One region of the Solibacillus sp. FSL R5-0449 genome, then DNA from elsewhere that is predicted to be linked to it. Evidence: riboswitches for the same ligand, from Rfam matches in the RefSeq annotation. Region 1 holds a riboswitch; each other region holds the start of a gene.
What was found. A riboswitch is a leader RNA that binds a small molecule or an ion and turns the genes downstream of it on or off. The one in region 1 is predicted to bind cobalamin.

Region 1 (7,667 bases):
TTTACGAAACGTACTATTAAATTTAACTTCTACAATACAGGACAATAAATATGAGGTGGTGCTTTTCATGAGCAAGGAACTATTTATACAAACCGACAAGCAGCAACAATGGCTGAAAAAGCTTGAAACTATATCAGAGAGCGTGAAAGAACATGCTCGGCAAACAGATGAACAAGCGACATTTCCATTTGAAAATTTCCGGAAGCTGAGAGAAATCGGCTATACAAAAATAACATTGCCACAGGAATATGGCGGAGATGGCTTCACAGTGTATGATGCGCTGCTACTGCAGGAAACTTTGGCGAGCTATTGCGGAAGCACGGGGCTGGCTGTTTCATGGACAATTCAAAATGTGGGCGAGATTTTTGAAAATCGTTACTGGGATAAACAAAAGCTCGACTGGTTTGGCGAACAGATCGCAAATGGCGCGACAGTTAATCGTGCGGTAAGTGAGTTTGCGATGGGAAGCCCTGTGCGAGGAGGACGTCCGGGGACTTCCGCAAAACGAGATGGTGATTCCTATGTAATTAATGGACGTAAAAACTATACGAGCGGTGCACCAGATCTCGATTATTTTTTAGTATCGGCATGGATTGAAGATGAAGGCCAGTTAGGATTTTTCCTTGTTCCGAAAACGGCTGAAGGGGTATCGGTCGAAAATACATGGGATGTAGCATCAATGCGCGGTACGGGAAGCGATGATTTAGTGCTCGATAATGTACGTGTTGATCAAACAAACTTGGTGGAAATCCCGAACTATTCAACCGGCTTTAAGCTGAACGGCTGGCTGCTGCTTATCCCGGCGACTTATTTAGGGATTGCGCAGGCAGCACGCGATTACGCGGTAGACTTTGCGAACAGTCACTCTCCGAACAGTATTCAAGGAACAATTGCGCAGCTGCCAAATGTGCAATCACTGATTGGGGAAATGGATTTGGCGTTGACGAAAGCACGCTTTACAATTTACGGTGTCGCAAGGCTTTATAATGATCCGATTAAAAAGGCGACATTAGTGAATGAAATCAATATTGCGAAACATGTAGTGACAAATACAGCAACCGAAGTGGTTGATAAGGCGATGCGTCTAGTTGGGGCGAAAAGCCTGCAAAGATCCAACCCGCTTCAACGCTATTACCGTGATGTACGTGCAGGTTTGCACAATCCGCCAATGGATGATATTACAATTAAACGCTTAGCTGAAACGGCAATTGAAAGAAACTTGAAAGAGAGAAAATAAACAGTTCTTTTATTCGTGATTTCTACAAATTTAGATAAATTATCTGAAATTTTAGCGAATGAGCATACTTTTTTTCGAATATCCGCTATAATAGAGCTATTAATTATATATGGACGATAAAGGTTCTTACTCGATAATGAATTGAGTAAGGAGTAAAAGGGAAATCGGTTCAAATCCGATGCGGTCCCGCCACTGTAATTGCTAGTTGAGAGCAATATGCCACTGAAAAACTTTCGGGAAGGCGCTCTTCAACGTTTATGCATAAGCCAGGAGACCTGCCTTTATAATGCCCTAGATTAAACCTACGAGGATAGGATGTGGCGGATAAATTCTTTTTGTTGAATTTTATTTGCATGCGTAAAGCTTCCTTCGTTTCTAGTAGGGAGCTTTTTATTTTTGTAGAAAATTATAAAACGAGATCTCAGGAGGTTTTTATTTTGAAAAAATGGCAACTGCTTTCTTCCGCAGCATTACTGACATTAACATTGACTGCATGTAATTCGGAAAAAGCAACAGATGAACAACCGGCAAACGATATGGCGGAAGTAACAGAAAAAGCACAATTCCCGGTAACGTTAACAGATGCTTTGGACAAAGAAATTACACTTGAAAAAGCACCGGAACGCATCATTACATTAACACCATCGAATACAGAAATTTTATTCGGCTTAGGATTAAATGATGAAATTATCGCTGTAAATGACAATGATACATATCCTGAAGAAGCATTGACAAAAGAATCGGTTGGCGGCATGGAGTTCAATTTAGAACAAATAATCGGTCTGCAACCGGATTTAGTCTTAGCACATGAATCCGGAATGTACAGCTTCAATGAACAGGCAATTGCGCAGCTTGAATCAGTAGGTATTCCTGTATATGTTGTAAAAGATGCAAAAACATTTGAAGAAACGTACGAAACGATTGAACAAATCGGGCAGCTGACAAATAAAGAACAAGAAGCAAAAGAAATGATTGCCTCCATTAAAGAAGGAATCGAAGAAATTGAAGTGAAAGTAGCACAGCTGGAAGAAAAATCTGTGTTCATCGTAGTTGGAACAGACCCTGATCTTTATGCAGCAGGTGAAGAGACATTCATCAGTGAAATGCTGGACGTGTTAAACGTAGAAAATGCTGTCCCGGAACTAGGATGGCCGATGTACAGCTCTGAACAATTTGTAAACAGCAATCCGGATGTCATTTTAGTTACGTATGAAAGCGATATGGCGGCAATCGAGAAAAATGATGCGTATGCCGAAATGGATGCAGTGAAAAACGGCAATGTGAAGTTAGTCGATGGCGATACGACAAGCCGACAAGGTCCTCGTATTGTTGAAGGCATTGAATCGATAGGTGCGGCGATTTATCCAGAGGTATTTAATGAATAAAAAATATTCAATCGCCTATGTACTATCGATTGGATTGCTTTTAAGCAGTATATGGATCGGCATTTCATTCGGATCGGTAAATATCCCGTTTTCAACACTTTGGGATAAAACGACTGATCCGGTTGCATACAGTATTTTGTGGAAAATCCGAATGCCCCGTGTCATTTTAGCCGCATTAATCGGAGCATCATTAGCAATAGCCGGAGCCGCATTTCAAGGGTTACTTAAAAACCCTTTGGCAGATCCGTATACATTGGGGATTTCCTCTGGTGCCTCGGTAGGTGCGGTTATGACCATCTTTTTAGGGATTTCCATACCAGTGCTCGGTGTTTTTACATTGCCTGTATTCAGTATGGCTGGAGCCGCGTGTACGATGATCATTGTCCTGACGTTTGCAAGATTAGTTGACCGTTCGATGAAAATGGAAACACTGATTTTAACGGGGATTATTTTCAGCTCATTTTTAGGTTCCTGCATTTCCTTAATGGTCGCACTTACTGGTGAACAGCTTCGGGAAATCATCGGCTGGCTTTTAGGCAGTGTTTCGATGCGGGGATGGCCATATGTCCAGATGGTGCTGCCGTTTATGTTGATCGGTACGGCGCTAATTTGGCTGACTCGCCGTGAACTGAATGCGATGATTTACGGAGAAGAGCGTGCCCAGTATTTAGGTGTAAATGTGAAGCGCAGCAAATATATGATTTTGGCGGGCGGTTCCATTTTAACAGGAGCAGCAGTTGCAGCATCCGGAACAATCGGGTTTGTCGGGTTAGTCGTACCGCATATGATTCGACTGCTGATTGGAGCAGACCATCGACATTTATTGACATTGTCGTTTTTGAACGGTGCAAGCCTGCTCGTCATTTGTGACCTAGTATCGCGTACAATTATTGCTCCGATCGAACTGCCGATTGGTGTTATTACTTCCTTTATTGGCGCGCCTGTCTTCGCTTATATTTTCTTCAAACAACGTAGAAAGGTTGTTGCATAATGTTAAAAGTAAATAATTTATCTGGTGGTTACGACGGCAAAACGATTATAAAAAATGTGACGTTTCACGTGGAAAAAGGGAGAATTCTCGGGATTCTTGGTCCGAACGGCAGCGGTAAATCGACATTACTAAAAATGATCAGCGGTGTAATGAAGCCTCAAACAGGTGAAATTTTCATCGAAGAAAAACCGCTTAAAAGCTATGATAACAAGCAATTGGCGAAAAAGATGGCCGTTCTGCCTCAATTAAATGCAAGTGCATTTACAAACAGTGTATATGATGCGGTTTCATTAGGCCGTTACCCCCACCAAAGCGGTTTCTTTTCTTCCTGGACCGAAGAGGACGAAAAGACAGTCCAGCGGGCAATGGAAAGTACAGGTGTGTCGCAGTATAAAAATCAGTACTTGGAATTTTTATCGGGAGGCGAGCAGCAACGGGTATTTATCGCCCAGGCACTTGCACAAAATTCGGAGCTGCTTCTACTGGATGAACCGACAAACCATTTGGATATTGCCCATCAAAAGCAGATACTTGATATGATTCGTATGCAAGTTGAGATGCAAGGGCTGACGGTTGTCTCGATTTTCCATGATATTAACCTGGCCTCGCTTTATTGTGATGAACTCCTGCTGTTGGAAAATGGTGAAGTACGGGCATTTGGCGAGCCGCATGAAGTAGTGTTGCAAGAACAGATTGCCGATGTGTATCAGGCACGGATTGCAACATATCCTCACCCCGAGCTGCCGAAACCGCAAATTACGATGCTGCCAACGAATGAAATGGAACGAAAAGCAGCGACAATCCAAATGGACCAGTTTCAAATAACGGAAGACTATATCGAATATCAGGCACAGGCACCGCTGAAAGTAATCTCTTCTGCTGTGCATAATGCCGGCATAGGCTGGTATGACACAATACTCAATCGTTCCATTGATCCAGAATACGATATTTATAATGTGAAAGAGGAAACGGAGCAATTTTTAAAAGAGCGTAAATTTTCTCCAACAAACACGGTCGTTATGCTGACTGCAGTGGAAACAAGCTGCGCAGTTATTCGGCATTTCTCGAAAAATAATGTAGAAATTCTAGTCATGGTAACGGCAGGGGTAGGTAACAGTGTTGATGTTACGAAAACATATTTACGGGAAGATGAGCCGCATATCGGTACGATTAATACATGGGTCATCATTAATGGTAAACTGACAGATGAAGCGTTTATTCAGGCGATGATTACGGCTACTGAAGCCAAAACGAAAGCAATGGCAGATCAGCAAATTAAAGATTCCGTGACAAATACAATTGCAACAAGTACCGCAACCGACAGTCTACTGATTGCCGCTACCCAGCAAGGGGATGAAATGCCGTATGCCGGACCTATTACCGAAATCGGCAAACTGATCGGCCGGGCTGTGTTCGAAGTAACGATCGAAGCAATAAAAAAATATAAGCAGCATTATAATAAGTAAAATTGGCTGAAGAAATAAGTCTAAAGGGAATTTTCAAAAAGCCTAGAAATTATATTAAATCGAAAGGTTGATGATTGATGAAATTATATACAAAATCAGGCGATACAGGGAAGACAAGTATTATTGGAGGACGTGTTGATAAAGACCATCTGCGCGTTGAAGCATATGGGACAATTGATGAGCTGAATTCATTTATCGGGAAAGCTGTCAGTGAATTGGACCAGGAAAAGTTCAAGGATCTGATTGAAGATTTAACTGCGATTCAACATGAATTGTTTGATGGCGGCGGGGACTTGGCAAATGTCATGAAAGAACGTCATTACAAACTTACGGAAGAACCGATCGCTGTTTTGGAAAAGCGTATCGATGCACTTTCCGAAGAGGCACCGCCATTAAAACGTTTCATTTTACCAGGCGGATCGCCGGCAGCTGCGACTTTGCATATCGCCCGCACGGTTGCCCGTCGCGCGGAACGTGAAACAGTTTCTTTAATGAAAGAAATTGAAGATGTTTCACCGGTTGTTCAGAAATATTTAAACCGATTATCAGATTATTTATTTGCTGCAGCACGTGTTGTAAACTACCGATTATCGATCCAGGATGTCGAATACATTCGCAGTGGTGACGTGTTCAAATAAACGAAAAATGCTAGTTAAGACGATAAAATTGTCTAACTAGCATTTTTTTATTTTGATTTAATTTTCAGAATTAGTGACGAAATCTGTTGACTGAATGCTCATTCATAACTACAATGGGTTTATAGATTCATATAGTTTATCGGGGTGAATTGGATAAACAAAGGGGTAAAAACTTCGTATTCCAGGGGGGAAAACAATGAATACATTTTTAATTATTAACTGGATTGCATTCATCGCCGTGTTACTTTATGCGCTGGGGTTATTCGCATATTTATTAAAAACACGTTATGACTATATTCAATTGGGTCGTAAAGAAGAGTTCAATCATAAGTTTTCTGAACGTATAGAAGATATCGTTGAGAAAGTATTTGGTCAGTCAAAACTATTAAAAGATAAGAAGATGGGACTTGTCCACGTTCTGTTTTTCTACGGATTTTTAATGGTTCAGTTTGGGGCTATCGATTTAATCTGGAAAGGGCTCGCACCGGGATCACATCTTCCGTTAGGTGGTCTGTACCCGGTATTTACTTTTACACAGGAGCTTGTAGTATTAACGATTTTAATCGCGGTAGCGGTTGCATTTTACCGTCGTTATATGGAGAAACTTGCACGTTTAAAGCAAGGTTTTAAAAATGGTTTAGTTTATATGTTCTTAGCTATTTTAATGTTTGCTACATTATTCGGAAATGGCTTTTACTTAATTTGGCACGACCACGGTTTAACAGGATCAGAGCCGGTAGCTTCTGCAGTTGCCTGGGTATTCCAATGGATGAATCCGACGATTGCTGCTGTTATGTTCTTCGTTATGTGGTGGGCACACTTGCTGGCGTTATTAGCATTCCTTGTTTATATCCCGCAAGGTAAGCACTTCCACTTAATTACATCGATTTTCAACGTTTATTACAACCGTCAAGATCGTATTGGTACATTACGCCCAATCGATTTTGCCGCATTGGAAGAAGCGGAAGATGAGGAAAGTATGCCACCGCTTGGAGTCGGGAAAATCCATGATTTCACGCAAAAGCAAATGCTTGATCTGTATGCTTGCGTAGAGTGTGGGCGTTGTACGAATATGTGTCCGGCAACAGGTACAGGGAAAATGCTGTCACCGATGGACCTGATCGTAAAACTGCGTGATCATCTAACATTTACTGGTGCTGTTGAGCTCAAGAAAAAGCCTTGGGTGCCATTTTCATTCTTCAATAATACACAAGGTAACCAACTGGCAATGGCTGCTGGTGCTGAAGGTGCAGTAATTGAAGATATTTACAGCCCGTCATTAATCGGCGATGTGATCACAGAAGAAGAAATTTGGGCTTGTACAACATGCCGTAACTGTGAAGATCAATGTCCGGTAATGAACGAACATGTTGATAAAATTATCGATTTACGTCGTTATTTAACGATGACAGAAGGTAAAGTAAATCCGGATGCTCAACGTGCAATGACAAACATTGAACGACAAGGGAATCCATGGGGCTTAAACCGTAAAGAAAAAGAAAACTGGAGAGAGCTTGATGAAACAGTTCACGTTCCAACAGTAAAAGAATTGAAAAAATCTGGCGAAGAAATGGAATATTTATTCTGGGTCGGTTCAATGGGATCGTTTGATAACCGCTCACAAAAAATTGCATTGGCATTCGCTAAACTAATGAACAAAGCAGGCGTGAAGTTTGCCATTTTAGGTAACAAAGAGAAGAACTCAGGGGATACACCACGCCGTTTAGGTAATGAATTCCTGTTCCAGGAGCTTGCAACAGCCAACATTGATGAGTTTGAGAAAAATGGTGTGACGAAAATTGTAACGATTGACCCGCACGCATACAATATTTTCAAAAATGAGTATCAGGATTTCGGCTGGAACGGTGAAGTACTTCACCATACAGAATTGCTGTACGATCTGATTCAGGAAGGTCGTTTAACAATGGATCACCGTGTGGATGAAACAAT
Region 2 (7,667 bases), 1.4 Mb from region 1:
AAAATGCTTTCCAATAAGATGCTCAGATGTATGATAGTGCAGCAAATTTAGCAATGTCTTGTTGATAGTAAGAATTTTACCTTCTGAAGATAAAGTGATAAACCCGCATGGAGCGTTTTCTATGAGTTCATCCATTTATATTGCCCACGCCCTCACCGATAAGGGGCACAGATTGCTCCAATAAATAATTTTTAATTAATTGAATTGTTTCCTCTGGGTCGCTCATATGTGGACAGTGACCAATCGCATTCATAAAGGCAATCGAACTGTTTGGCATATGCTCATGCAAGTACTCGCCAACTACCCTTGGCGCAATAACGTCTTCAGTACATTGTAAAATTAGGGACGGAACAGTTGCTTTCAAAATGTCTTTACGATTATCAGTAAAGAAACAAGCCTTTGCAAATGTATTCGCAAATAAAGGATCTGTTGAACAGAAACGATCCTCCAAATCTTTTGATACACTTGCTTTTGCAGTATTATTCAATAAAGTAATCGAGAAAGCATTCGCCCAACCGATATAGTTTTTTTCCATTAAATCCATTAAATTGAGTAAATCTTTCTTATCAAAACCACCGAAGTATGGAGGATCATTTAAATAACTTGGTGATGGAGCGATCATAATCATTTGTGAAAAATATTCTGGTTTCGATAGAGAAGCCAATAGACCGATCATACTGCTCACCGAATGGCCGACAAAAACAGCATCCTTTAAATCGAGAGCCTCACAAACATCTAATAGATCCTGTACGTAACCGGACAGTTCACCATATTTCTCAAGGTCAAAAGCTGAAATATCCGAGTTTCCAAACCCGACATAATCAAATAAAATTACTTGATAATCCTCTTCAAAAGCAGGGTAAACATCATTCCAAACTGTTTGGTCACACCCGAATCCAGCAGCAAATATTAATGATTTTTTACCTTTTCCACGAATATGTACGTTATTCCGTTTTACCGTTTTTTGGATCATGAACAACACTCCCTTCTTCTATTTCGAAAAAAATATTTTCATTCTATTAACTAGTAATTCTGGATGATATAAGAAGAGAAGTAAAGGGATAAGGTTTATTATCATAGGTTTATGATACTTTTTATACGTAAAATGATAAAATTCCTTTCATTTCATTCACGTATTAATACTTATTATTTGAATAAAATATCCATTTCTTTTTTAGAATGTGCTACATTATAAGAAAAAAGTGTTAATTAAGAGAGGGTAAACCAATAATGGGTTCGCAATTGACCATGTATATAACGCTTGTTTGTACGTCGGGAGTACTGAATTTGTACTTATGTCTCTATGCCTTTAGCAAACGTCATAAATATACGAATATCGCAAATTATTTTATTTTCTATACTGCAGCCATCAGCATCTACTGTTTTGCAACGGCTATGACTTTAATATCGACGACGCTCGAACAGATCAGCTTCTGGAATACCATTCTCTACATCGGAATGCCTACATCTGCCACATTGGGGTTACTTTATGTCATGAGCTATTTAGGCTTTAAGCTGACGGTCAGAAGAAGCATGTTCATCCTTCTTATTCCGTTTATTACGATTTTCATGGTAGCGACAAATCATTGGCATCATCTTCATTATCGAGTATTTGAACTGGATCCGAATTTAGGGGCGCCATTCGTTTATCAGGAGATTGGCCTTTGGTATATGGTACACGGTGTCTACACTTTTGCCAGTATGTTTATCGCCTTCTTGCTGTTGATTTCCCAGTGGAAGGAAACGGCGAAGGTATACCGTCCGCAATTGATCGCGTTAATGTTCGGCCAGCTTGTTCCGATAGTGACGGCGTTTCTTTATTTGAACGGATTGACTCCTGCTGGGGTGGATCCGGTACCGATGATTTTATGGGTTTCTTCATTATTATACTTGTGGGCGATCAGCACATCACGGCTGTTCCGGATTATGCCGATTGCGAAAGATACGATCTACAATAGTATTACGGACGGGGCCATTGTGTTGGATGCATCCTACCGACTTATCGAATTCAATCAGGCATCGAAAGCAATGCTGCCGAATCTGAACAAATCGATGTTCGGTCAAAACTTCGTGAAGTTTTGGAATGAACAGACAGGAGAGGAACTGCCATTCAAATTAACGACCGAACTTTCGGACGTTCAAGAAGTAAAGCTCTGTTCCGAACATGCGGACCGGGTTTATCAAGTTCGTATTACTTCATTGGAACAGGCGAGAAACAGTAAAGGTCTGTTGCTGGTTTTTACGGACATTACGGAGATTAAAAGATTGCAGGAAAAACTGGAGCAGCAGGCGTATTATGATGAGCTTACAAAGATTTACAATCGCCGCGCATTTTTACAGCAAAGTGAGCGGGATTTTCAGGAAGCGAAGGAAACAGGTTTACCTTTTACGGCTCTATTAATGGATATCGATCACTTTAAACGAGTGAATGATACGTACGGGCATCATATTGGCGACCAGTTGCTCGTGCACGTCGTAAATGCTTGCCAAACACGACTTTTGGAAAGCCATTTCTTCGCGCGGTACGGCGGGGAGGAATTCGTCATTGCGCTGAAGGGATTCACTGAAGCGGAAGGTGATATACTAGCCAACCAGCTTCGAACTGCCGTGGAGCAGACACCGCTTATGACCGAAGCAGGCAGTCTGACGGCTACGTTAAGTATTGGTGTCGCCGAAGTAGTGGACTGGACAGAGGAAACACTGTACCAGCTGCTGCATAAAGCAGATACCGCTTTATATGCGGCGAAAGAACAAGGACGTAACCGCGTGAAAGTATATGCGGCAAGTGATCGTGTAATTAGTTGATAGCGGAAAACCAGCATGGAGAAATTCGTGCCGGTTTTTTTATTTAGTGAAGGCAGGGCAATGTTTATAAGTAGGATTCCTTACTACCTTGAGTTGGGAGAATATGTTAGGATAGTGAAATAATCACTAAAAGAGGAGAGCGATTATGACACAGAATTCAAAGACGACTTCTATTAGTATTAGCTTAATTCTTGCTCAAACCGTGTTTATTGGATTTTTGATTAAAAATGTACAGCTATTGATTCATCAGCCGTCAATCGTTGCGAAATGTCTTGCGGGAAGTTCTTTTTTCATATTTTTGTTTCTGTTCATCGTCTCGTTATGGGCGACAATTAAATTATTTAAAGATAAAGATGCGTTGGAGCGTCATACATAAACAATGTAAAGCAGGGGGATTATGATGATTGGATATATTCTAACAGGGTTATTATTAATCTTTGCGATACGGAAATTTTATAAGCATAGAGCGGTTTTTAAACAGCTTTCAAAGAAGGAATGGCTTCAATTTGGCGTCAGTTTTTTAACGGCCTGGGCTGGAGCTGTATTCATCATTATAGGTGGCTCCAATATAACGGATAAGATTGAAATCACATGGTTAAAAAGCCTTTTGGAAATTGGAGTGATTTTGATTGGCTTGGCTTTGGCAGGAATCATTATGAGTAAATTCGTGCCGAAGAAAATAAAGGCGTTTTATTTGGAGAATTAGTGAAACGGGGAAAATTAAATTGGATGAAATGATTGGGTTTGCAGTAGTTGGGATGATTATTGCAGTGTTAATTTATGCTTTAATTAAACAAGTTAAAGAGACTAAGCAAAGCTTTAGCGGCGTGGGCAGTGCGTTGCGGAAACAAATGGCTAGAAAAAATATCGTGATGACTATAGCGTTGCTTGGAATTTTAGTATTTTACACATTAAATATCTTGAGTGTTATCTCCTCATCTATCCCGGTATCAAACAGCTTGACTGTACAGGGGACTTGGTTGAGTTTTCTAGTTTACTTTTTTGCAAGGATAGTCATGAAACCGGAGCTGGTGAATCAGCGTAGGAATTTAAGCCTTTATAAATAGGAGAGTGATGCGATGAGACAACGTTTTTCAAATTTAGACGAAGTTACTTCACTCGGGACATTTAAAGATGTCCTGAAATGGCAGCGATCAAAGCAAAAGAAAGTCGTCGATTACGAAGTGCCGCAATGTGAAAAAAAGAAAATTGCGTTTTTGCAAAGTAATCGTACCGAGCAGTCGATTACATGGATTGGCCACTCGACTTTTCTGATTCAAAAAGAAGGGCTCAATATGTTAACGGACCCAGTTTGGGCAAATTGGATGGGTGTAGCGAAACGGTTGACCGAACCGGGACTGCGGTTAGAGGAGTTACCGGATATTGATCTCATCCTCATATCGCATGCGCATTACGATCACCTGCACCTTCCGACGTTAAAAAAGCTGAAAAAACGAAACCCCAATGTATTATTCCTCATTCCGGAAGGACTCGGTTATTTGATGAAGCGTCATAGACTGCACAACTTTAAAGAGCTTTCATGGTATGACAAGCATGAAGCGAACACGCTTGAAATTCATTTCGTTCCTGCCCAGCACTGGACAAGGCGTATGCTTTGGGATACGAACACATCGCATTGGGGCGGCTTTGTGCTGCAAAAGGAATCGGATACGCAAAGTATTTATTACGCCGGAGACAGCGGCTATTTTAGAGGGTTCCAAGAAATCGGCGAACGCTTCAATATTCATACAGCTTTAATGCCGATAGGTGCCTATGAGCCGGAATGGTTTATGCATGCCTCTCATGTGACACCTGAAGAAGCGATCCAGGCATTCTGTGATGTCGGGGCAAAAGTGTTTATCCCGATGCATTACGGTGCGTACATGCTCGCAGATGATACACCGAAAGAAGCGATTGACCGGCTGCATGTACATTGGCAGCAGGCGGAATTGAAAAATGTGGAGCTGAAAACGTTGGCGATTGGGGAGACGTTTAAAAGCTGAATGAAAGACCCCTTGACGAAAAAATAGGTTCAAAGTAAAGTAATGTTAAATTCATCAAGCATTAGGTGCCCGTTACGGGAGAATAGGGAATAAAGTGAAAAGCTTTAGCGTAATCCCAACACTGTATGGAGGAGTTTCATAGCAAAACCCACTGGATGTCAATCTGGGAAGGGGCTATGGAACTGTGAATCTGAGCCAGGAGACCTGCCTAATACGCTTACTGTTTATAGACACTGGATATGTCTGTAGTTTATTTGTTATCGAATAAACTGCAGGCTATTTTTATGAAAACGAAAACCCCCTGCTATGCGGGGGGTTCTAAAAAGCTTTTAGCTATGGACAAAAAAAATACTCCAGTCGTACAATAAAATCAGGTCTGGTCAACCGATTACGTACGAAAGGAGTTCCAATATTGGATAATAAAAGTTTAGCACATACAACATGGAATTGTAAGTATCACATTGTGTTTGCGCCAAAATACAGAAGAAGAATGATCTATGGGAAAATAAAAGCAGATATCGGTAAAATACTACGTCAACTGTGTGAAAGAAAAGGCGTAGAGATTATTGAAGCCACAGCGTGTCCTGATCATATACATATGTTAGTCAGTATCCCACCGAAGCTTAGTGTATCTGCGTTTGTGGGTTATCTTAAAGGGAAAAGCAGTTTGATGATATTCGATCGGCATGCAAATTTGAAATATAAATATGGCAACCGAAAATTTTGGTGTCGAGGATATTATGTGGATACAGTAGGGCGAAACCGAAAAGTCATTCAGGAATATATAAAAAATCAATTGCAGGAAGATCTCCTAGAGGATCAAATGACGATGAAAGAATTCATTGACCCATTCACAGGAGAAGAACTAAATCGAAGAAAAAAATAAGTACACCGCTTTAGCGGTAGTCGGAAACGTAGTGCGGTTGGCAGACCTTTCAGAGCGTCTTTAGACGTGGGCCAGTAACCCAGCGTTTCACGCGCAGAGAAAACCACCAGTTCAACTGGTGGTTTTTATTTATTGTCAAAATTCATATTAATGGGGGAAACGAAACATGAAATTACTACAGCAAACAATTGAACAAATTCAAGAAATCGACCGAGAAATGGAAGACAAAGCACGCAAGTACCTAGACTCTTTAGCGAAGCCGCCTCAAAGTTTAGGAAAGCTTGAATCATTAGCAATGCAAATCGCTACAATTACCGGTGAACTTGCGCCGAAAATTGATAACAAAGCGATGATCGTCATGGCAGCAGACCATGGTGTATATGAGGAAGGGGTAACACCAAATCCGCAAAGTACAACGGTATTCCAAACACTATCCTTTCCGAAAGGGACGACAGGGATGTGTACGATTGCGAAAATAACGAACGCGAAAGTAATCCCGGTAGATATCGGGGTAAAAGAAGACTTGCCTCAAGACGCGGGAGTCATCATTAAAAAGGTGAAATACGGAACAGACAATATGGCAAAAGGTCCTGCAATGACGCGTGAAGAAGCGATTCGGGCAATTGAAGTCGGAATTGAAGTCGCGACAGAAGCTATTCAAAGCGGGGTCAATCTCATCGGTACCGGTGAAATGGGTATCGGCAATACGACGCCGAGCGCTGCGGTACTTTCGGTACTACATGGCTGTGACCCGCTGGAGGTAACAGGCTTCGGAGCTGGTGTTGGAACTGGCGGTATCGAGTATAAAGCCGAAGTTATTCGAAAAGCGATTGCGATGAATGAGCCGAATGCGGAGGATCCGATTGATGTTGTAGCAAAAGTAGGGGGACTGGAAATCTGCGGGATGGCGGGAATCTTCCTGGCAGCTGCCGCAAACCGTGTGCCGGTCGTAGTCGATGGGTATATTTCAACCGTTTCGGCATTGATCGCCTATAAACTGAATCCAAATGTAAAAGCGTATTTGATTCCTTCGCATTTATCGGAAGAGCCAGGTGCAAAAATTGCGGCCGAGCTTTTAGGACTGGAACCGATGTTGCATATGAATATGCGACTTGGTGAAGGCTCAGGTGCTGCACTGGCATTTCCGATTCTTGACGCGGCTTGTTCGATGATTACGAATATGGTCACGTTGGAAGAAGCAGCGGCACTTTTAATAGCTAAATAGAAAGGATTTATAAAGTAAATTTATAAAATAATTTTTAAGAATCGGGCTACATTAAAAGTAACAACTACTTTTGATGTAGCTTTTTTCTATGAATAAGGTTCTGCCATAAAATAAGTATATTTTTTCAGTCTATTCCATTTGATTTACCAGTAAAATACCAATAAGCGGAACTTTATCGTTTCTTCTGGTAAGGACAGTAATGATAAAGAAAAGCCCTGAACACAACGCGTAAATGTAATGTGCAACGAAAACATTACAGGCAGTGAATGAAGCTGATTTAATTTTACAGAAAATTCAGTTAAATTCAAGCGATTGTCCTGTCAAAACCCTTTACTCTGTAATATCCTATATTAACTAAATGTAAAAACATCTCCGAACTGTTAATAATCGCTAAAAAAGTGCTTATTTAATCGGTCTTGGAATAAAGTAACCGGTAAATAGGGTAAGGAAGGGTAAGACCAATAAAGAGGAGAGGCGGGAGGGGCATTAAAGGGAACGGGGTGATCACTATTTCTCCGTATGTGAAAGGTCGTTTTTGAATATATTCGAGAAAAGGATGAAGATAATATGAATCAAATTTTTAAAAAAGATGAGTTTATTATTATTCCTTTTTATAAAGGGCGAAAGCAGGAGTATATGGTCGTCAATACGAAGAAGGAATTTAAAAATGGACATACGCACTTGAAGTCATTTAAGATGGCCAAGTATTTGATCAATCTTGCGCGATGCCAAAAAATTAATTCCGGGT
Region 3 (7,667 bases), 970 kb from region 1:
TTTTCTTTGATTGATCGCATCCACCCCGAGCAGATTAATTAAATAATCTGTATTGGCATTGGAGCTATACGTGATCATCCCTTTTGCAACTTCATGCAAAGTGACTTCATTATTTTGGATGCCTCCATCTTGTTTTAAAGCTTCTAACCATGCTTCATGTCCGCCCCCATCCGTATTTTTAAAATAGTAACGGTTCAATTCATTCAATGATATTTTCCGGTCTTTTTGAAGTTTATCTTCATCAACCTGCATGGCATATTCAACTGCAATAAGGATTTTTACTGTACTTGCCAATGGCCTTATAACAGTTGACTGATAGGTAATGAGAGGTTCGCCGTTTTCAGCAAAATAAAAAGAGCTGGATTCCGGATTTTCTTTTAAATGTTGGATAATATAATTGGGGTTATCTCTAAGTAGAGCATATGCTGCAATTCCTGTAATTAAAATAACGACTCCGCAAATGGTTAATCGCTTTTTTGTATAAGTTTTTCGTTCCGTCAAGATCATAGCCAGAATACCAAGTAGGAAAGCAATGAGGAAATTTATATTGAAAACTAAAACGGCAATAATAATTCCAACTATTATCGCGACCGTCACAATCGCTTTCTGAACTTCTTCACGTGTTCTATGTTTCTTATCCAATAAGGGGATTAAAGTGAAGAAAATAATTCCACCTAAACCAATCCAACCATAAATATTCATAAATGACCTTTCCTCCTTTGTAAACCACAGCTAAGCGTAACCAAATTTCCTTAAATTGTTATTACTGTCTTTTACGGAGGAAAGCTGTAAAAGTTTCATTTTCCTTTTATTTGTTTTTGTATGTAATCTTGTTGAAGAGCCAAAATGAAAAGAAAACGCTACAAATTATGTAGCGCTTCCTTCTCATTAATTATTGTTGATTTGAATTTCCGCGTAATTGCTGCTCTGCCATTTGAACTAGGCGTTTCGTAATTTCGCCACCTACAGAGCCGTTAGCACGAGCTGATGCATCTGGTCCTAATTGAACACCAAACTCTTGTGCAATTTCGTACTTCATTTGGTCAACTGCTTGTTGTGCACCAGGTACACGTAATTTGTTTGAGCTGTTGTTGTTTGCCATTTGTTATCGCCTCCTTCTGACATTAGAATGTGCCGAGAAAAGAGTTTCATACCATATGAGGAATAGGTAATTTACACTTCAATTGGGAACATTTATAAACTTTGTAAACTCAATATATATCCATTCGTAGATGTTGAAACGCACCCTATCGAAAACAAATTAGAAAAATTGTCGGATTGTAACATCTGGAATAAAGTGGTTTAATTGGGACATCTAGTATAGATTTATCGTCATAAATATCGTTGCGGAAAGGGATGACTTTTTTGAATTCAATTATCGAAAACAACAAAAAAAGCTGGGAGATTGTAGCGAAGCATTTTGCGGGAGGAGATGCATTGCCAAGCTATGGACCTTTAGCCCAAACAGAAGAGGAACTGAATTTAATCGGACAGATTGCCGGGAAAGCGGTCTTGGAAGTTGGATTTGGAAGCGGCCATTCTCTTTTATATATGAACAATAATGGTGCAAAGGAACTTTGGGGTGTCGATTTTTCGGAGGCACAAAGAGCACTTGCGCAGAAAACGTTACAAGGCATCGAGGCCAATTTATTTACGGCTCCAATGGAAAAAGAGATCGGTTTACCGAAAAATTATTTTGATTTAGTGTATTCCATTTATGCGATTGGCTGGTCAAGTGATCTTCCGGCAACATTCAAGTTAATTCACAGCTACTTAAAAGAAGGCGGCGAGTTCGTTTTCAGTTGGGAACATCCTTTTTACAATCAAATCAAATGCCGTGATCATCAGTTTATTTTAACGGATTCCTATCAGCGGGAAGGTTATATTGAAACAACGTCATTTAAAGGGGAAGATGCGCCAATGCAAATACCGAAATATAAAATGGCGACAATTATAAATGCCCTTATAAAAGCAGACTTTGAACTTGTAGAAATTATTGAAAGTGATACGCCATCTCATTTAAAAGGTGAAGAAATTCCGTATTCCGAAAAATATTATTCTCTACATAAAGCAAGCCACTTTCCAACAACTTTTATCGTAAAAGCGCGTAAACGTACTTTATAGGAGGCAAGCAAAATGATTCGAAAATTAACAAACGAAGACTTGGAAATTACAATGGCACTTGTACATAAAAGACCAGCAGAAAATTTATTTATCATCGGTGATATTGAAGCGTATGGCATGGAATCTGATATCCAGGATTTATGGGGACAATTTGATGGTGATCGGCTGATTGCTATCTTACTGCGCTATGACCAGAACTACATCCCGTATAGTGAAGGGAACTATGATGTCGAAGGATTTGCCAAAATAATCAGCGGAAATCCAGGGCGCATTGAAATATCGGGACTTCAGCACTTAGTCACGCCATTAAAAAAATGGATTGACCGCGGTATTCGTCGGGACAGTGAAACGTATTATGCAAAATGTACTGAATTGACGGTTCCGACTGCTGAATTGGATTTTTCAAATGTGACGTATTTACAGCCTAGTGAGTATGAAGAAAATATTGAAATGCTCCAATCGATTCCGGAATTTTCCACGGGGACATTCAGTGTTGAAGGAAGAGAGCGCGCGGAAAAGTTTAAAACAGGGCGCACTTATATTATTCGTGATGAACAAGGTGTAATGGTGTCTTCCGCATCAACAACAGCGGAAAATTCACAGTCCGCGATGATTGTAGGTGTTGGAACTAGACCAGGGTATGGGAAAAAGGGATATGCGACACATTGCATGTTAAAGCTTTGCCAAGACCTGCTCGCTGAAGGTAAGTCAATTTGTCTGTTTTATGATAACCCGGCAGCAGGACGAATTTATAAGCGGATCGGATTTGAAGATATCGGATTTTGGTCAATGGTCCGTTATGATGAACGAAAATAAGGAGGAAACATTGTGAGACAGTTATTAGCAGAGCAACCGATTCAAATAAACGCCTATGATATTGATGCGATGGGCATTGTCAGTAATATTGTGTATGTCAGATGGTTTGAAGATTTACGTGTGACTTTTTTAAATGAACATTATCCATTGGCGGATATGATGAAAATGCAAATTTCTCCGATTTTGATGAAAACGGAGGTTGAATACAAAGCACCTTTAACAATATTCGATCAACCGGTCGGACGGTGCTGGATGGTTAAAATAGGGCAATCAAGTTGGGAAATGGAGTTGGAAATTGCAACGGAGAAGCAAACACATTGTACCGGAAAGCAATCAGGCTGCTTTTTCAATTTGGAAAAGAAAAAAGTTGCAAAAATTCCTGAGCCACTAAAAGAACTTTTTGAAATGGAGCAATGAAAAGGGAGCTATTAGTGATGAAAGAAGTCCTAGAGGGAGTAGTAAATAAATCGATCGATGTGGATTTAATCAATCTAAACGAATTAATGGAGTTCATGTTAAACAATATCGGTAATACGGATGGCTATTTACGGGATAACTTAATTTATCGGGGATTTTGTGAATTAATTCTGAATGGGAAATTTACTGATGAACAATTAATTGTGCTAGTAAAAACATGTTTGGATAATGAGCACCTTTACTTGAATATTACTCAGAGCGAACCTTCTGATGATGTATTTACAAGATCGTTTTCATCACTTGTTATCACCCTTATTTTAGGGTTAGATCGTGAAAAAAGAATATTGCCAGAGGAACTCGTTGTTGAGGCCATTGACCAAAGTATCCAATATCTTTTTCTTGAGAAAGATTACCGGGGGTTCGACAATACGAAAGGCTGGGCACATGCGGTCGCACATGGAAGTGACTTATTAGCAGAAGCAATTAGACATCCGCTAATGGTTGATACGCATTCATTATGGAGTGCATTACAAAGTTTGAAAAGCTGCCTTCATACTGAATACGCTTTAATCGATGAGGAAGAAGAACGCATGTTACCGGTCATTGATGCATTACTGGATAAGGGACTGACAGATGAGCAACTGTTGAAGTGGTTAAAAGGATTGCATTATGTAGAAGTAGAAGATTGGCATAAGAAATACCGGTATGAATGGAACGTGAAGCAATTCGAGGCGGCATTATTAAGACATTTATTAAAATCAGCCAAATGTACACAAACAGCCGATTGGATTATTCATGGAACTCCCACTTTAGTTTAAGGAGCTGAAAAATTGAAACGCATTTCTTTAATAGTACTGCCATTCGTTTTATACATATCAGGTTTGCTCGCTTATTATTTTGATAAGATTAACGGTTATCTATTTATTATTTTAATTATAGTCGGCTTAGGTATTTCGATTTCCGGTTTTTTTCTTTACCGGAACGAAAAGAAGTTGAAAGCTGCTTTTTTAGGGATATTTTATATACTATCTCTATTAACTATATTTGAAAGCCGACTGATCGATTATGAAAAGTATACTTATTTCCTTGTCTCATATAACGAGCCTTTTGAAATAGTGGAAGATTCAGGTGTTAATGTACTGGCAGTGGATGTTTTTGAGGCCCCATATATAACAGATTTGGGATATTTAATTCATACTATAGAATCTTCAACGAATAAAAAAGTTTTGGATGCGGAAGTTGTCACGAATGAAATCCGGTACCGTTCGAAAAACGTAGAATTACTAAGTTATGTACGTCCCGCGGAGAAACATTTTGAAACGATGAAGGAAAACGTCATTGCTTATTTACCAGAAAACTCTTCTGCTATTAATCAATTTTTAGAAAGAGAAGATATAGAAGGTGACAGTGCGGGACTTGCCGCTGTGTTAAGCGCTCTTATCGAAAATGGTGACGTTAATAATAATGTGCCGATTGCTGTAACAGGAGCGATTGACAGCAAAGGAAATGTAAAAGAAATCGGTTCGATTAAAGCGAAAACTTTAATTGCCGAACAAAGCGGTTTCTCTCATATTCTTCTACCTGTGGAAAACGCAGAAGAAGCGAAGAAAGTAAAAAAAGATGAGCAGCTAAATATAAACATTATTGCGGTGGCGTCTATAGATAATGCTGTAATGGAAATTATGAGGCTCAATAATGAGTAACCTGTGCTTGCGTGTGCTGAAAAATTAATTGTAATCAAGAATGGTCCTATCATTTTTTTATCTACTATGTTATTTTTATAATAATTTAATAATTTGCAATTTAAATAAGTGCTTACAGAATTTTGTAAGGTAAAAGGGAAATTAGTGAAAGACTAATGCAGCCCCCGCTACTGTAATAGCTGATGAAATCACAATAAATCACTGTCGTAATGATGGGAAGATGTGAAAGTAAAACGAAGCTTAAGCCAGGAAACCTGCTTATTCAATCGATACTTACTTTTCGGAGGGAGAAGTATAGGCGAAACTAGTCATTGTTTTTGTGTATTGAAACAATATCCATAATTAATTTCACATGCCTGTACCTCTTTTTCGATGAGAGGTAGAGGCATTTTTATTTTATTGGGATATTTACAGTATGGGAGGAGATTTTAGTGCAGGCAATTATGATTCAAGGTACAGCATCCGATGTGGGAAAAAGTGTACTATGTACAGCGCTTTGCCGCATTTTGGCAAATGACGGTTATCGAGTGGCTCCATTTAAATCACAAAATATGGCGCTTAATTCTTATATTACAAAAGACGGTGGGGAGATTGGGCGTGCACAGGGGGTTCAGGCAGAAGCCGCAAAAATTGACGCAACAACGGATATGAACCCGATTTTACTTAAGCCTAAAGGGGATATGATATCGGAAGTGATTTTCAACGGAAAACATTATGCCAATATAGATGCGCTAAGTTATCGTGAAAATTTTGTGGAAACAGTCATGCCTGAAGTTCGTTCTTCACTTGCCCGTTTGTCGGAGAGTTATAATGTCCTTGTTTTGGAAGGCGCGGGAAGTCCCGCGGAAATTAACTTAAAAAACCGGGACATTGCCAATATGCGCATGGCACATGAAACCGACGCCGCCGTAATTTTAGTTGCCGATATTGACCGGGGCGGTGTTTTTGCTTCAATTGTCGGGACATTGATGTTATTGGACGATGCGGAAAGAGCCCGTGTCAAAGGAATTGTTATTAATAAGTTTCGTGGAATGAAAGAATTGCTGAATGATGGAATCGGCTGGCTTGAAGAATATACAGGAATTCCTGTACTTGGTGTTATTCCGTATTTTGATATTCACATTGAAGCTGAAGATTCGCTCGCTTTATCCAGCATGCGTTTTAAAAAGCCACAATACTATGAATTTGCGATTGATGTTGCAGTTATCCGGTTTCCGCATATTTCGAATTTTACCGACTTAGACCCGCTCTTTGAAGAACCGGATGTAGGCGTGCGCTTTGTTACGGCACTGAGTGATTTGAAAAATCCGGATGTCGTGATTTTACCAGGGACGAAAAATACGGTGGAAGATTTTTTATGGCTTCAGCAAACCGGGTTAATGCAAAGGATTTTACAGTTAGCGAATCAAAATGTTCGTATTATCGGTATTTGTGGAGGTTACCAGATGCTAGGTGAAATAATCCGTGATGAGCATGCGGTTGAAAGCACAGGAGGCACATATTTAACTTTAGGTTTGCTGCCTATTGAAACAACATTTATTACTAGTAAGCAAACAGTGCAAGTTTCCGGCAGAAGCTGTACAGGTCATGAAATTGAAGGGTATGAAATTCATTTAGGGCGCAGTGTAGCAACAAAACCAATGAAGCCTTTCATCCAATTTTATGACGGCAGGACAGATGGTATCTATACGGAGCAAGTATTTGGTACATATGTTCACGGGGTTTTCCAAAACCGTCCGTTTACTCGCGATTATTTTAATACAATCCGTATGCAAAAAGGGATGGAGCCTATTTCAGGTGATGTCTTATCCGATTTTGAACACCGTGAACAAGCGTATGAAATGCTGGACCGTCATGTTCGTCCTCACTTAAATATGGAAAAGATTTATTCGTTTATTTCGGAAAGCAAGATTGAAACGAAGTGAATGGATAAATATTAAAGGAGCATGGACCGATGTATTTTATTATTTGTGTATTCGCAGTGCTCATCGATTGCATTGTCGGGGATCCGAAAAAATGGACGCATCCCGTCATTTATATAGGTAGCGTAATTTCTTTTTTCGAAAGGAAATGGAATGATGGCAGTGGCACTAGAAAACGGATCAATGGATTACTAACAGTTTTCCTCACGGTAAGTATTACAACGGGCTCGGTTTTTTTTATTGTCTTTCTGGCCATGAAAATACATCTTCTTCTTTGGCTTGTAGTCGAAGTCTTTTTGATTAGTTTAGCCCTAGCCCAGAAATCATTAAAAGAAGCGGCGATGCTCGTTTACGATTCCTTGGAAGCGAACGATTTATCCGAAGCAAGGAAATATTTAAGCTGGATCGTGGGTCGTGATACAAATCATTTGGATGAACCTGAAATTGTAAGAGGTGTCATTGAAACAGTCTCGGAAAATACGAGTGACGGTGTGACGGCTCCTCTTATGTATGCATTATGTTTCGGGGCAACCGGTGCATGGTGCTATAAAGCGATTAATACATTGGACTCGATGATCGGCTATAAAAATGAACGTTATGAAGACTTTGGATATGCTGCAGCAAAAATGGACGATATTGCGAATTATGTGCCTAGTAGAATTTCGGGGTTTTTCCTTATTGTATT
Region 4 (7,667 bases), 1.3 Mb from region 1:
ATCGGAAAAATGTACAGATACGTTATGCGCAAAGGTATTTTATAAAATCCGGGAACATTACCCGAAAAACGACAGCGTACTGGAAGCCATCTATTTTGCATCGGTAAATAATAAAGAAAACAATTTACCGAGCTATCAAAAATGCCTCGATTTAGCATATGCATATATTTATTATGAAATTTACAAATAGAAATCAACAGTAAAATACGAAATATTCAAAAATCTCTTTCGTATTTGAATGACTACCTTTAAAATAAGAGTAGTACATCAAGGAGGTAGTGCCATGTTAGTGAAACAAAGATATATAAAGAAGAAAGATGTAAGTTTTGTAAAAGAGACGGATGCCATTAAAGACGTACTCGGTCAGCTAAATGACAATGGTTATAGATGCATCCCGGTATTGGATGAAGCGGGTGAAAAATTCGTCGGAAATATTTATAAAGTCGAGTTACTCGAGTATAAGTTAAAAGATGGCGACACGAAAGCACCTGTTAAAGCACTTACTGAAGAACCGGATGCATTTGTACACGAAAACAGTTCTTTTTTTGAAGTGTTCCATTCAATTAAACAATTGCCTTATTTGGCGGTTGTAGATACGAAAGGGAACTTTGCCGGCATATTACCTCATTCAAAAGTATTTGAGCTGCTGGAAGAAGCGTGGGGCTACCGTACAGGAAGCTGTGCGATCACAATTGCATTGCCGGACACGGACGGTATTTTAATCAGAGTACTGACGGCAGTAAAAAAGGTATGGCCGCTGCATTGTGTGTTCTCTCTTGATGATGATACGACTTATTTGCGCCGAGTGGTTATTACTCTGGCAAAAGGTGCGAAACAATCAACAGTGGACGAGCTGGAAGCCGCCATCTTAAAACAAGGTGCCCGTATAATTGATTTGGAAGTATTTGATAAAGAAAACTTTTAGTATTAAAGCGATTCGTTCATTAGAGCGAATCGCTTTTTTTTTATGAAATGTGTACTAATACAGAATTAACGGTAAATAAGAGGGTTTTGGGTGATATATATCGAAAAGTATATAGAAAGGGGTATGCCGGAAAGGAGTACACGAATGTTTATCCAAATAAATGAAGAAAAAATCGAATTTACTAAAGTAGAGATAATTGTACTAGAACAGGGGATCAGCGACCTATTTGAGAGTTTTGATAAAAAAACGCTTGGCGAACTGACAAAGCAGAAAAAGTATGAGCATTTAAATGACTTTGTTGAAGAACAAAAACACTTAAAGAATGTGCCGGCCGGTGCAGCAATAAAATCCCTAAAAGAAGAAGGGAATCATACTTACAGACAATTTTTGAATAACTACGGTGACCTGACTTACTCCCGTTTTGTCGTCAGTGGTGACGAGGATTTATTGAAACAACGAGGCATTTATACGATCATCGCAAATAATGAACTGAAATTTTGCGGTGTGTGTGCAAGAACATTTAAAGAGCGTTTTAATCAACATATCGGCAACATATATGCAAAAGGTTGCTACCGGGATGGAACGTCTACACATTGCCATGTTAATGCAAATATAACAAAGCTTTTGCAGACAAGCGATGTTCATTTTGCCATCTATCCTATGGAGAATGAAAAGGCGATGAACAAACTGAAAAATGCCATTGTGAAACGGTTCGAACCAGAATGGAATTTACGTTCCAACAGAGAGGTTTTTGAATTAACTTCAACATAATAATAAAATCTGCCTTTCATCTGACATGATAAAGGCAGGTTTTTTCATTTTACTACATTTTTCCGGTTTCATTTTCGACAAAAAGTGGGAATAGTAAGTGAAAAAAGTAGGTGATGATCATGCAGGCAGCATTAAAACATTACAGGCAAACACATAGCGAATATAAATGGCTGCATTTTTTGGCAGCTGTCGTATTGGTATTTACATCCGTATTCTGGTTTGTACTCCCGTACTTCATGATTAATTACGGAAAATATACGACGAATGTATTCCAGCAATCATTGTTGTTGATTGCCTTGTTCACAGTACCTTCCATCGTTGTGACATTACATTGCTGGTTTATTAATTTTAAGGCAGCTTTACGATGGAAAAAAAGCGCTCCTAAGGAATGCGTATGGCGCTGGTCAATCAAGTTCCAGCTAATTACGATTTCAATAGTAGTGTTGTTTACTTCAGTTATTTATTCCAGTCTTTTTATTATTGATATGATTCGATAGTAAAATCTCCCTTCCCATATCAAATGTGCTAAAGTGCCACACAGTTCAACCGGAAGAGCCTTTCATATGCAATGGTATTAACAACGGCACTTTCGCACATTTATCCCTTTAACCTTTCTCAGTTTCCTTATTACATGGACAAAAAATATTCATCTAAAAAAGGAAGTAAAGTATGGTGAAATTTGGTACGATGGATGTATCAATGTTAAGGAGAATGAAGCAGCATGAATACAGATTTAAATGTCCTTTTAGCTTTTGGAGCCGGTTTTTTAAGTTTTATTTCACCATGTACGCTACCGCTCTATCCTGCATTTTTATCCTACATAACCGGTATGACACTCGATGAGCTGAAAGCCGAAAAGGGAATGATGCAAAAACGCGCAATTTTACATACTTTATTTTTCCTGCTTGGATTTTCGATCATATTTATCGCAATCGGATTTGGAACCTCGTTAGCGAAAGATTTCTTCTTCCAGTACCAGGATTTACTGCGTCAAGTTGGCGCAATTTTAATTGTTGCATTCGGTCTAATGATTGTCGGCCTTCTGCAGATTGACTTTTTAATGAAAGACCGCAAGTTTCAGTTCAAAAATCGACCATCCGGTTATTTCGGTTCAGTGCTGATTGGCCTTGCCTTCGCAGCGGGATGGACACCTTGTACAGGTCCGATATTGGCAGCGATTATTACGCTTGGCGGAACGAATCCCGATTCGGCAATGTTGTATATGCTTGCATATTACTTAGGTTTTGCTATCCCGTTCTTTACATTATCATTCTTCATTTCTCGAATGAATTGGATTCGCACGCACAGCCAAAAAATTATAGTCGTTGGCGGCTATATTATGATCGCGGTCGGTATTTTATTATTCTTTGACGGATTGACTTACATTATTAATCTTCTCTTGCCGATTTTCGATGGTTTTAAAGGATTCTAACTGTTCCATGCTTATTAAGACCATGCTATACTAAAGAAAGTAAGATAAGTGAAAAAGTGTGCATGATCCATTATATTATCTCGATAACACGATAATTTTACATTTGTTCATGCAAGAGGAGGAATATGATGTTCGACAGTATACCTTCTCACTATTTATTAATTGGTTCGACGATTATGGCAGTTCTAATGGGATCTTTCGTAATGTTCATAAGACTGCGTGCACAAAAAAAGCCGGTAACCACGAAAAAAATACTTATCCCGCCTTTTGCAATGTCAACAGGTGCGCTGATGTTTATTTTTGAGGAGTTTCGTGTAGCGCCAATTCAAATAGTAGAAGCGGCCGCACTAGGCTTGTTATTTTCATCTGTATTAATCTTAACGTCGAAGTTCGAAGTGCGAGACGGCGCAATTTATATGAAGCAATCTAAAGCATTTCCATTCATATTAGTGGGATTATTAGTACTACGTATTATTTTAAAATTAATATTTGCCGAAACATTCGATGTCGGTGAACTTGCCGGTATGTTCTTTATCTTGGCGTTCTCGATGATTTTACCGTGGCGAATCGGTATGCTAATTAAATATAAGAAGCTTGAAAAATCGCATATTGTTGCATAAAAAAGACTGTCTCTAAAAGTTTTAAACTTTTAAGACAGTCTTTTTCTGTTAAGGAAATTATATACGATCGCGCTGTGGATAACATGAAACTAAATTTTTGTCCCCGTCCAGGCTAAAGCGCCAACTCCTCGGTCATTTCAGTCCCTCCGTGCAAAAGTGGTGAACCGTTTACTTTTGCGTCGGGCCTTCCTAGTCTTGCGGCTCAAACGATGTGAGTCATTGGGGGCATGCCACATGGATGTGGCGTTTTGCCCACTCGGAGTTGAACGGGCTCTTTAGCGCTTTTGTCCTATGCCTCAAATAAATGGTCATAATTCGTCGTATCAATCTTCATTTCAGTAAGTTTTTTACGTAAAAACTTATGGTCGCGTTTTGGTGAAGCAATAATATAGCCGCGAATAATTAAGTCCAGGTCGATTTTAGAGGCACGCTCATTCAATGCGATTTCACCGATTTTACCGGCGATCTTTTCTTTCGCAACTTGGCGGAATAGCTCTGGTACAGGACTGACAAGCTCGGTAAGTAATTGTTTTTCATCTTCACCCCAAAGGTGAATCGTTTTATCTAAGTATATGTTTTGCCAATCTAGATCCGATTTACCATCCTGTTTCGGCAGAGCCTTCAAAAACTTGCGGAACATAAAAAAGCCGCCAATCCCCATAAGCGAAACCAATACTACCACCCAAAATAAAATAAACCATAAAAACCAGCCATCTAAGCCCACAATGTTCACCTCACTACTAAATATTGTCTATGAAATTCTTTCTACTAAACTAATGGTGATATACCTCATTAATGTCTATTATATAAGGTTTTGTAAAATTTTTCATCGTCCTTGTCCCTTTTTTCTGTAAAACATGACATATATAGGGCAAGGAGGTGATAAACATGAACGAATTCGGATTTTTAACTGCAACGTTAACAGTATACTTTCAGACAGGCCTTGATGAATTTAACGAGCCGATTATTAAAAGTTCCACATTCCGTAACCTGGAAAGAAATGCAACTGCACAACAGCTCTACACAGTTGCTACAACAATCGTCGGCTTAACAGATTACGATTTTATCGAATCTGTGAAAACGCAAAAAGATATTATTACAGACTAATTAAGATTAACGAAGTAAAGGAGGTGAGCGTATGGCACAAGTTCTACAATTAACATTTGCCAATATTGCAGGAAATACGATGACGATCAATATTAATGATCCGAAGCCGAATCTTACGGAGGCTGAAGTGAACGCTGCGATGCAGACGATTATTGATCAGGCGGTATTTTCGAAGGATGGATTTTTATTCAATGTGAAAAAATCAGCGCGCATCGTTGAACGTAATGTTACAGCGATCGAACTGAACAGCTAATAGCAAGGGCGGGCCGGTGAAGTGTAATGCTTTACCGGCTTTTCAAATGTAAGGAGGGGATATTAATGGAGCAGTGGATAGCGATTCTTCAGGAAGTAACATTTCCGATCTTTATATCATTTTATTTACTGTATCGGATAGAAACAAAGCTTGAAGCGATTCATACCGCACTTGTATCATTACATCATCCTGCAGACAGAGCTTAAAAAGTTCTTCACAATGTTGACACACAACCATTCCTTCAATAACTATTGAGAATATACTAAATATTGGGTAAGATGAGAGTAATGTTCAAAGAGTGGAGAGAGAGAAATGAAAACGAAAAAAATAGTATTCGCACTTATGCTCTTGGCAGCAACCGTTCTCACAGCTTGCAGTAATTATCAGTTTAAACCGACGACAAACTTTGAAATTAGCGGGTTTACGATGACCGATCACCGGAATGATGAGGTGACACTGGAAAGTCTAAAAGGGGAACCATGGCTGGCGATGTTCATCTTTACAAGCTGTACAACGATTTGCTCGCCTATGACGATGAATATGACCCGGGTGCAGGACCACCTTGAAAAAAAAGGTCTGGAAGATTATAAAATTGTCGCGTTTTCAGTTGATCCTGACTATGATACACCGGAGCGTCTGACAGAATATTTATCGCGTCATAAACCGGTAGACGAATCAAAATGGCATATGCTGACAGGATATGATCAAAAATTTATCGAGCAGTTTGGCAGAAACTCATTTAAAACTCCTGTCCAGGCAATTGAAGGGAATTCACAAGTTATCCACGCCGATACATTTTTCCTCGTGGATGAAAAAGGAATTGCCGTAAAAAACTATTCAGGTTATGGTACTGGAGAAGATGGTGTTCCATATGAAACGATTGCGAGTGATATGGAAGCACTCATTGATGAACGTTTAAATTAATAGTGGAATGATAGATTAACTTGCGGAAAAAGTGCTGTAACTTTTAACGCAAGTTTTTTTGTGGAGTGGGTGTTGGTCTAATAAAATATTAAATGTGCTAATAAACCCGCTGATTTTCTAATAAGTTACGGAATGTCTAATATAGTTGCGGGATACGCCAAAATCAGTTCCTGTTCAGCTAAAAAGTACGCCAACTCTTCTAAAATCACCTGCAGAAGTGCTAATATAAATCAATTTCTTCTAAAAAAAAGCACAATGGCATCAACCGAAATTGTTCAAACCAGAAATTGAGAAAGCAATAAATAAAAAGAATTTTCAAAACTCAAATTCTATGATATAGTATACGAAATTACATACTGTGTAAGTTACGGTGCTTGTGAGAACAAGCTGAAAAGGGAAACCAGTGAAAGTCTGGTGCTGTCCCGCAACTGTAAATCGGAGTTCGTGATATTCAACCACTGTCTATTGATGGGAAGGATCACAAGAACGTTGATGATGAGCCAGGAGACCTGCCGGAAACTAGTACACGCCAATACCTACGTGGAAATAGGTGGTGATTTTGTGCGAAAGTGAGACAACATCCTTTGATAAAACAAAGGTTTCTTTTGTCAATCTCTTAAACATTCACACCCCTCTTTCATTTGGAAAGAGGGGTTTTGGTTTTTATGTAACAAATTTAAGGAGGAATTGTTTATGAAAACAGCAGTAATTGGCTACCCTTATATTGGACAGAATCGTGAATGGAAGCGTATAACAGAGGCATTTTGGAAAGAACAATTATCTTTGGAAAGTTATGAACAGGAAATGAAAAACTTACGTATCGCTCAACTTCAGCAGCAACAGGATTTGGGGCTGGATATTTTAACAGTAGGAGATTTTACATATTATGACCGCATGCTTGACTTAGCCGTTATGTTTAATATGATTCCATCTAGATACGACCACCTTTCCCTGCAGCATCATTTAACAGCGTATTTTGCAATGGCGCGCGGTGCTGAAAATGTGGTGGCATGTGAAATGACGAAATGGTTCAATACGAATTATCACTATATTGTACCGGAATACGAGGGACAGCAACTGGCATTGCAACACAATGTTTACGCGCAATATATTCAGGAGGCAATCGAAGCATTCGGCACAATCCCTCGTGTGACTATTATCGGTCCTTTTACCTTTTATAAACTTACAAAAGGTGTAGGTGACGCACAAAAACAACACTATATTCAGCAGCTGGTAAATGTGTATAAAGAGTTGCTTCAGTCGTTGGAAGCAAGCGGTGCAACTTCGATCCAGCTTGAAGAACCAAGCCTTACAAAAGACCTTACTTCCGAAGATATTGCATTAGTTCAGCATTTCTATCATCAAGTATTAAAAGGACTGACTGTTGAAATGATCTGCACAACATATTTTGAAGCGTTATCCGACTATGAAACAATTATTAAATTGCCTGTTGATGGCTTTGGACTGGACTTTGTTCATGGAAAAATTGAAAATATAGCATCGTTAAAAAAATTTGCTTTCCCAAAAGATAAAGTTTTATATGCCGGAATTATTAATGGTCGGGATATATGGAGAGCCGAGTTGCAGAAGCAGTTGGCGCTAGTCGCGGAAATACGATCCTATGTACCATTTTCA

Region 2: another riboswitch for cobalamin. It lies ahead of tnpA (IS200/IS605 family transposase); the one in region 1 lies ahead of MKY27_RS02610 (ABC transporter substrate-binding protein).
Region 3: another riboswitch for cobalamin. It lies ahead of MKY27_RS07190 (cobyric acid synthase); the one in region 1 lies ahead of MKY27_RS02610 (ABC transporter substrate-binding protein).
Region 4: another riboswitch for cobalamin. It lies ahead of metE (5-methyltetrahydropteroyltriglutamate--homocysteine S-methyltransferase); the one in region 1 lies ahead of MKY27_RS02610 (ABC transporter substrate-binding protein).

What each region holds. Positions count from the first base shown of each region.
Region 1 is NZ_CP150239.1:518,026-525,692, forward strand. It holds gene MKY27_RS02605 (acyl-CoA dehydrogenase family protein) at 68-1,237, shown strand; cobalamin riboswitch at 1,341-1,535, shown strand; gene MKY27_RS02610 (ABC transporter substrate-binding protein) at 1,675-2,622, shown strand; gene MKY27_RS02615 (iron ABC transporter permease) at 2,615-3,613, shown strand; gene MKY27_RS02620 (adenosylcobinamide amidohydrolase) at 3,613-5,079, shown strand; gene MKY27_RS02625 (cob(I)yrinic acid a,c-diamide adenosyltransferase) at 5,157-5,717, shown strand; gene MKY27_RS02630 ((Fe-S)-binding protein) at 5,914-7,667, shown strand, end outside.
Region 2 is NZ_CP150239.1:2,741,367-2,749,033, reverse strand. It holds gene MKY27_RS13780 (SpoIIE family protein phosphatase) at 1-135, opposite strand, end outside; gene MKY27_RS13775 (alpha/beta hydrolase) at 128-973, opposite strand; gene MKY27_RS13770 (histidine kinase N-terminal 7TM domain-containing protein) at 1,231-2,805, shown strand; gene MKY27_RS13765 (hypothetical protein) at 2,951-3,181, shown strand; gene MKY27_RS13760 (hypothetical protein) at 3,206-3,511, shown strand; gene MKY27_RS13755 (4-aminobutyrate aminotransferase) at 3,540-3,872, shown strand; gene MKY27_RS13750 (MBL fold metallo-hydrolase) at 3,885-4,808, shown strand; cobalamin riboswitch at 4,855-5,035, shown strand; gene tnpA (IS200/IS605 family transposase) at 5,221-5,694, shown strand; gene cobT (nicotinate-nucleotide--dimethylbenzimidazole phosphoribosyltransferase) at 5,861-6,919, shown strand; gene MKY27_RS13735 (hypothetical protein) at 7,487-7,667, shown strand, end outside.
Region 3 is NZ_CP150239.1:1,483,705-1,491,371, forward strand. It holds gene MKY27_RS07155 (serine hydrolase) at 1-702, opposite strand, end outside; gene MKY27_RS07160 (alpha/beta-type small acid-soluble spore protein) at 893-1,102, opposite strand; gene MKY27_RS07165 (class I SAM-dependent methyltransferase) at 1,357-2,124, shown strand; gene MKY27_RS07170 (GNAT family N-acetyltransferase) at 2,137-2,940, shown strand; gene MKY27_RS07175 (thioesterase family protein) at 2,953-3,357, shown strand; gene MKY27_RS07180 (DUF2785 domain-containing protein) at 3,375-4,175, shown strand; gene MKY27_RS07185 (S16 family serine protease) at 4,188-5,060, shown strand; cobalamin riboswitch at 5,150-5,337, shown strand; gene MKY27_RS07190 (cobyric acid synthase) at 5,492-6,985, shown strand; gene cbiB (adenosylcobinamide-phosphate synthase CbiB) at 7,015-7,667, shown strand, end outside.
Region 4 is NZ_CP150239.1:1,834,341-1,842,007, reverse strand. It holds gene MKY27_RS08990 (dehydrogenase) at 1-190, shown strand, start outside; gene cbpA (cyclic di-AMP binding protein CbpA) at 284-925, shown strand; gene MKY27_RS08980 (hypothetical protein) at 1,070-1,696, shown strand; gene MKY27_RS08975 (hypothetical protein) at 1,816-2,193, shown strand; gene MKY27_RS08970 (cytochrome c biogenesis protein CcdA) at 2,418-3,128, shown strand; gene MKY27_RS08965 (cytochrome c biogenesis protein CcdC) at 3,257-3,748, shown strand; gene MKY27_RS08960 (DUF2621 domain-containing protein) at 4,038-4,481, opposite strand; gene MKY27_RS08955 (DUF1659 domain-containing protein) at 4,637-4,855, shown strand; gene MKY27_RS08950 (DUF2922 domain-containing protein) at 4,887-5,108, shown strand; gene MKY27_RS08945 (YvrJ family protein) at 5,174-5,314, shown strand; gene MKY27_RS08940 (SCO family protein) at 5,421-6,032, shown strand; cobalamin riboswitch at 6,384-6,564, shown strand; gene metE (5-methyltetrahydropteroyltriglutamate--homocysteine S-methyltransferase) at 6,726-7,667, shown strand, end outside.